Linked DNA regions of Corallococcus caeni. The protein of the gene in region 1 interacts with the protein of each later gene in a pairwise test. Links are inferred from orthologs where the notes say so. Each region holds a gene or a part of one and is shown on either strand. Other genes may lie near its edges.

Evidence for each region. The genes of interacting proteins can lie anywhere in the genome.
Region 2: the proteins of clpA (region 1) and AABA78_RS20155 interact in binary tests that used the Escherichia coli proteins (3 or more experiments, as listed by UniProt). The link is inferred for Corallococcus caeni from one-to-one orthologs.

What each region holds. Positions count from the first base shown.
Region 1 is NZ_BTTW01000001.1:1,922,201-1,925,287, forward strand. What follows is about bases 48-3,066. They hold clpA (ATP-dependent Clp protease ATP-binding subunit ClpA), read left to right. Parts: upstream 48-425; coding sequence 426-2,708; downstream 2,709-3,066. Other genes in these bases: AABA78_RS07665 (ATP-dependent Clp protease adaptor ClpS), read left to right, coding at 96-422; AABA78_RS07675 (methyl-accepting chemotaxis protein), read right to left, coding at 2,787-3,066. Also shown: AABA78_RS07660 (GNAT family N-acetyltransferase), read left to right, coding at 1-34; more of AABA78_RS07675, read right to left, coding at 3,067-3,087. UniProt on the Escherichia coli protein: ATP-dependent specificity component of the ClpAP protease. It directs the protease to specific substrates. It has unfoldase activity. The primary function of the ClpA-ClpP complex appears to be the degradation of unfolded or abnormal proteins.
Region 2 is NZ_BTTW01000004.1:470,596-473,966, forward strand. Bases 9-3,311 are described here. They hold AABA78_RS20155 (PAS domain-containing hybrid sensor histidine kinase/response regulator), read left to right. Parts: upstream 9-396; coding sequence 397-3,111; downstream 3,112-3,311. Other genes in these bases: AABA78_RS20150 (hypothetical protein), read left to right, coding at 9-279; AABA78_RS20160 (Hsp70 family protein), read right to left, coding at 3,119-3,311. In the rest of the region: more of AABA78_RS20150, read left to right, coding at 1-8; more of AABA78_RS20160, read right to left, coding at 3,312-3,371. UniProt on the Escherichia coli protein: Member of the two-component regulatory system UvrY/BarA involved in the regulation of carbon metabolism via the CsrA/CsrB regulatory system. Phosphorylates UvrY, probably via a four-step phosphorelay.

The sequences.
Region 1 (3,087 bases):
GTGGGCGGAGACGGGTTTCAAGGAGCGGGTCTGAGGGGTTTCAAGCAGGCCCGCCAAAGGGAAAGCGCAGCGAAGGCAAGGGAGTCCGCAAGCCCATGGCTCAGAAGCACCAACACGATGACGGCCAGGTCGTCACGGAGGCCGTCCCCAAGCAGAAGTTGAAGAGGCCGACGCTCTACAAGGTCCTCCTGCACAACGACAACTACACCACGCGCGAGTTCGTGGTGGCCGTGCTCAAGGAGATCTTCCACAAGTCGGAGACGGATGCCGTGCAGATCATGATGCACGTTCATTACAACGGCATCGGTGTGGCGGGCGTTTATACCTACGACGTCGCCGAGACGAAGCTCAAGACAGTGGAGGCCGCGGCGAGGGACAACGGGTTCCCCCTGCGGCTGTCCATGGAACCCGAGGAAGGCTGAACCGTGGCGGGACCATCGATTGCCAAAGAATTGCAGGCCAGCTTCCGCACCGCGCTCGACGAGGCGCGGAAGATGCGTCACGAGTACCTGACCCTGGAGCACCTGCTCCTGGCCCTCACCCGTGAGTCGCGCACCCGCGAGGTGCTCAAGGGCTGCGGCGCGAACGTCAAGCGCCTGCAGGAGAACCTGACCTCCTTCCTGGAGGAGACGGTCGAGCGGCTGCCCGACGACGTGGACGCCGAGCCCCAGCAGACCATCGGCGTGGAGCGCGTGCTCCACCGCGCCGCCATGCACGCGCTGTCCGCGGAGCAGAAGTACATCGACGGGGGCGACGTGCTGGTCGCCATGTTCCGTGAAGAGGAGAGCCACGCGCTCTACCTCCTGCAGCAGGAGGGCGTCACCCGCCTGGACCTGCTCAACTTCATCTCCCACGGCGTCAGCAAGGACGGCGAGTCCGAGGGCGAGTCCCGCCCCACGCCCGCCGGGGACGACGAGGACGGCGAGTCGCAGAAGAAGAGCCCGCTGGAAGCGTACGCCGTGCAGCTCAACGTGGAGGCCAAGGCGGGCCGCATCGACCCGCTCATCGGCCGCGACAAGGAGCTGGAGCGCACCATCCAGGTGCTCTGCCGCCGCCGCAAGAACAACCCGCTCTACGTGGGTGAGGCCGGCGTGGGCAAGACGGCCATCGCGGAAGGCCTGGCGCTCCACATCACTGAGGGCCGCGTGCCCGAGGCGCTGAAGAACGCGGTCGTCTACTCGCTGGATATGGGCGCGCTGCTCGCGGGCACCAAGTTCCGCGGCCAGTTCGAGGAGCGCCTCAAGGGCGTGCTCAAGGCGCTCCAGGAGCTGCCGGACGCCATCCTCTTCATCGACGAGATCCACACCATCGTCGGCGCCGGCGCCACGAGCGGCGGCTCCATGGACGCGTCCAACCTGCTCAAGCCCGCGCTGGCGTCGGGCCGGCTGCGCTGCATCGGGTCCACGACGTTCCAGGAGTTCAAGGCGTCCTTCGAGCGCGACCGCGCGCTGTCCCGCCGCTTCCAGAAGATTGAAGTGGACGAGCCCAGCGTGGAGGACACCGTCAAGGTGCTGGAGGGCCTGCGCAGCCGCTACGAGGAGCACCACCACGTGAAGTACGGCGAGGGTGCGCTCCAGGCGGCGGCGGAGCTGGCGGCCAAGCACATCAACGACCGGTTCCTGCCGGACAAGGCCATCGACGTCATCGACGAGGCCGGCGCCGCGGAGCGGCTCAAGCCGGAGGGCGTGCGCACGGGCGTCGTCTCCGCGCACGACGTGGAGCAGGTCGTCTCCAAGATGGCCAAGATTCCGGCCAAGAGCGTGTCCGCGAGCGAAGGCGTCCAGATTCAAAACCTGGACAAGGAGCTCAAGGGCGTCATCTACGGGCAGGACAAGGCCATTGAAGAGATGGTGGGCGCCATCAAGCTGTCGCGCTCCGGCCTGCGCGCGCCGGAGAAGCCCATTGGCAGCTTCCTCTTCTCCGGCCCCACGGGCGTGGGCAAGACGGAGCTGGCGAAGCAGCTGGCGCAGAGCCTGGGCGTGGAGTTCCTGCGCTTCGACATGAGCGAGTACTCCGAGAAGCACACGGTGAGCCGCCTCATCGGCGCGCCTCCGGGCTACGTGGGCTTCGACCAGGGCGGCCTGCTCACGGACGCCGTGCGCAAGCACCCGTACGCGGTGCTGGTGCTGGACGAGATTGAGAAGGCCCACCCGGACCTCTTCAACATCCTGCTCCAGGTGATGGACCACGCGACGCTCACGGACAACAACGGCCGCAAGGCGGACTTCCGCAACATCATCCTCATCCTGACCACCAACGCGGGTGCGCAGGAGATGAGCACCAAGGCCATGGGCTTCGGTGACACCCGCGTGGTGGTGGACGGCTCGCGGGCGAAGAAGGCCATCGAGCGCACCTTCACGCCGGAGTTCCGCAACCGGCTGGACGGCTGGATTTTGTTCTCCGGCCTGCCCCCCGAGGTCATCCTCAAGGTCGTGGACAAGGAAGTGCGCCTGCTCCAGAAGGTGCTCGACGAGAAGAAGGTCACCCTGTCGCTCACGCCCGCCGCCCGCGCGTGGCTGGCCGAGCACGGGTACGATCCGGCCTTCGGCGCGCGCCCCATGGCGCGGCTCGTGGACAACACCCTCAAGAAGCCGCTCGCGGAGGCGCTGCTGTTCGGCTCCCTCAAGAGCGGGGGCGTGGCCCGCTTCGACGTCGTGGACGACGCGCTGAAGCTCCAGGCCGAGTCCACCGAGGCCGTGCCGGCGTAAAGCACCGCGGTACGGCACCGGCTTGAAACACCCGAGGCCCCGGGCCCCCTTCATGGGGACTCGGGGCCTTCGTGTTTCCTACTTCAGCGTGATCTCGACCTTGTACGCGCCCACGGCGCTGGAGAGCTGCTCGGAGATGATTTGAAGCGTGGTGGCCGCCTCGCCCGTGGAGCCGATGCGGGCCACGGTGTCGTCCATCATCCTGGACAGGTCATTCACCGCCAGGGTGATTTGATTGATGCCCACGTTCTGCTGGTTCACCGCGGCGGCGATCTGCCGGACGGCGGCGGCGTTGTCCTGGACGATGGAGGACAGCTCGCGCAGGTTCTGCCCGCTGTTGCGCACCTGCGCCAGGCCCGCCTCCATCCGCTCCGCGCCG
Region 2 (3,371 bases), on another replicon or contig:
TCCGCCGCGCTCGACCGCGACCTGGCGGAGGCCGGCTGCCCCACGCTCGCCGCGCACGAGGTCCGGACGCGGAGTGTGACGCTGCGCGACCCTGCTTCGGGCCTGTCCACCCTGGCCTCCTCCGTGGCATGGATACCCGGGCCGCCCGGCCGTTGGCTTCGCTCACGCATCGCCTGGGGCGTCCTCGCCAGCGCCCTGGGAGACCTCCCACCGCCAGGTGAAAACAAACCGAAACATCCCGACCGTCTCCATGGCCAGGCAAGCACTCCAACCCCCTGAATCGCCGTCCCCGAAGCGCCGTCAAAAGGCCTGCGCCTGCCCACCTCCACGGTTTTCCGTGGATGACATGGAACTGGCGCCTGGACTGACCTACAGTTCTTGAACGGAGGGGGAAGTTTGCCCGAACTGCCACCCAGCGCGTATCCGGCCTTGTTCGAGCACACGCGAGACGGCGTGCTCGTCCTGGACCCGACCCTGCGGGTCGTGGCCGTGAACCGCGCCGCGGAGGCGCTGCTGGGGCCCCGTGACCTGTTGGTGGGCCAGCCGGTGCAGGCCTTGCTGCCGGGCTGGACGCCTCCCCAGGTCCCCTTGCCGGGTGACGCTCCCCATGAGTCCGAGTGCCACGTGGGCCCGGTGCACCCGGTGCACGTGCTGGCCGTGCCGCAGGACGCAGGCTGGATGCTGCTGCTCCGGGGCATGGACGCCGCCCAGGCGGCCGAGTCCATCCTCCGGCAGCAGAAGGAGTTCTTCGAGGCGGTGGTGCGCCACAGCCCGGTGGCCATCATCACCATCAGCCGCGCCTTCGAGGTGATGACGTGGAACCCCGCCGCGGAGCGGCTCTTCGGCTACACGCCGCAGGAGGCGCTGGGGCGCAACATCCTCAAGCTGGTGGCCAACGCGGACGGCATCCGTCCGGAGGCCGAGGAGACGTCGCGCGAAGTGCTGCGCAAGGACCGCGTGCACGTCGTCACCAAGCGCGTGCGCAAGGACGGCACGGTGGTGGACGTGGAGCTGCGCGCCCTGCCGGTGACGGTGGCCGGCCAGTCCATGGGCTTCATCGCCATCTACCACGACGTCACCGACCTCCAGCGGGCGCGCCAGGCCGCCGAGCACGCCAACCAGGCCAAGAGCCTGTTCCTGGCCACGGTGAGCCATGAAATCCGCACGCCGATGAACGCCATCATCGGCATGGCGGGGCTCCTGATGGACACGGCGCTCACGCCCGAGCAGCGCGACTTCGCGTCCACCATCCGCCAGAGCGGCGACGCGCTGCTGGGGCTGCTCAACGACATGCTGGACTTCTCCAAGATCGAAGCCGGCCGGGTCGAACTGGAGCAGCAGCCCTTCAACCTGCGCCAGTGCGTGGAGTCCGTGCTGGATCTGCTCGCCATGCGCGCGAGCGAGAAGTCCCTGGACCTGGGCTACCACGTCACCGACGAGACGCCCGTCACCGTGGTGGGCGACGGCGCGCGTTTGCGGCAGGTGCTGCTCAATCTGGTAGGCAACGCGGTGAAGTTCACCGAGCGCGGCGGCGTGTCCATCTCCGTGGACACCCCGCGCCAGCCGCTGGCGCCGGGCGGCCTCTTCGAGCTGCACTTCGCGGTGCAGGACACCGGCCTGGGCATCACCGAGGCCGCGCGCGGCGGCCTGTTCCAGCCCTTCAACCAGCTGAACGAATCCGTGTCGCGCCGCTACGGCGGCACGGGCCTGGGGCTCGCCATCAGCAAGCGGCTGGTGGAGGCGATGGGCGGGCGGCTGTGGATGGAGAGCGAGGGCGTCCCGGGCCGGGGCGCCACGTTCCACTTCACCTTCCAGGCGCGCGAGGCCCCGCGCAGCGCGGAGGCCCTGCGCCCGGACGCGCTGAAGCTGCACGGCCGGCGCGTGCTGGTGGTGGACGACAACGCCATCAACCGCAAGCTGCTGGGCCGCCAGCTGGCCGCGTGGGGCATGGCCATCGTGGAGGTGGGCTCCGGCGCGGAGGCGCTGGCGAAGCTGGAGTCCGGGGCCCGCTTCGACCTGGCCATCCTGGACCACCGCATGCCGCTGATGGACGGCCCCACGCTGGCGGCGAACATCCGCCAGCAGCGCGACGCGCGCGAGCTGCCCCTGTTGCTGCTCACGTCGTATGACCAGCGCGACGCGCAGCCGCCGGGCCTCTTCACCGCGGTGCTGCCCCGGCCGGTGAAGGCGTCGCAGCTGCACGACGCGCTGATGACGTGCCTGGCCCAGGACCTCATCTCCGCCCGGCCCCTGCCGCCCGCCCCCGCGCCCGCCACGCGCGAGCGCTCCGTGTTCAACACGCGCCCCGGCGAGCAGATGCCCCTGCGCATCCTGCTGGTGGAGGACAACCCCACCAACCAGAAGCTGGCGCTGCTGGTGCTGGACCGGCTGGGCTACCCGGCGGACACCGCGAACAACGGCCGCGAGGGGCTCCACCTGCTGGCGCGCAGCCGCTACGACGTCGTGCTGATGGACGTCCAGATGCCGGAGCTGGACGGCCTGGAGACGACGCGCCAGCTGCGCAAGGACGTGCCCATGAGCGAGCAGCCGTGGGTCATCGCCATGACGGCCAACGCGATGACGGCGGACCGGCGCGAGTGCCTGGACGCGGGCATGGACGACTTCCTCAGCAAGCCCATCCGCGTGGAGGAGCTCATCTCCGCGCTGCGCCGCGCCTGGGAGCGCCTGCCGCGCGAGCCCGGTGCCGCCCCCATCGCCCACGTCCCGGAGGCCCCGCGCATGGGCGTCCCGCGCATCCGGGGGCTGGAGGCGGGCGCGCTGGACAGGCTGTGGCAGTCGTTGGACGGGCAGGTGGAGCGGATGCTCCCGGAGCTCGTGGACACCGCGCTGGAGAGCATGCCCCGGCTGATGGACGACGCGCGGGGGGCGCTCGCGCGCGGCGAGCTGGAGAACCTGGCGCGGGCCGCGCACACGCTCAAGTCCAACGCGGCCTACTTCGGGGCGGCCACGCTGGAGTCGCTGTGCTGGGACATCGAGCAGCGCGCGGACGCCCGGGTGCTGGAGGGGCTGGAGCCGCTCGTCGCCCACTGCCAGGAGGCGCTGGAGGAGAGCCGCCAGCTCCTGGAGCAGCTCAAGCGCACGGTGCGCTGAGCGTCGCTCAAGCCCGCTGCGGCGCGTTCGGGTCGCTGATGGTGAGCGGCTGCCTGCTCCCGTCCTTCGCGACGAGACTGGCGGTGAGGGCGAAGTCCGGCCCCATGCGCAGCTCCAGCGTGGTGGGGCCCGGGTGGGCCACGCGCCAGTCCGGTTCGATGCGCACGGTGCCCAAGAGCTCGCGCTCCACGGTGGTGCGGTCCAGCGCTTCGAACAGCGCCACCGGCACCGGGCCGGGCCAGGGCGGCAGCTCCAGGTCC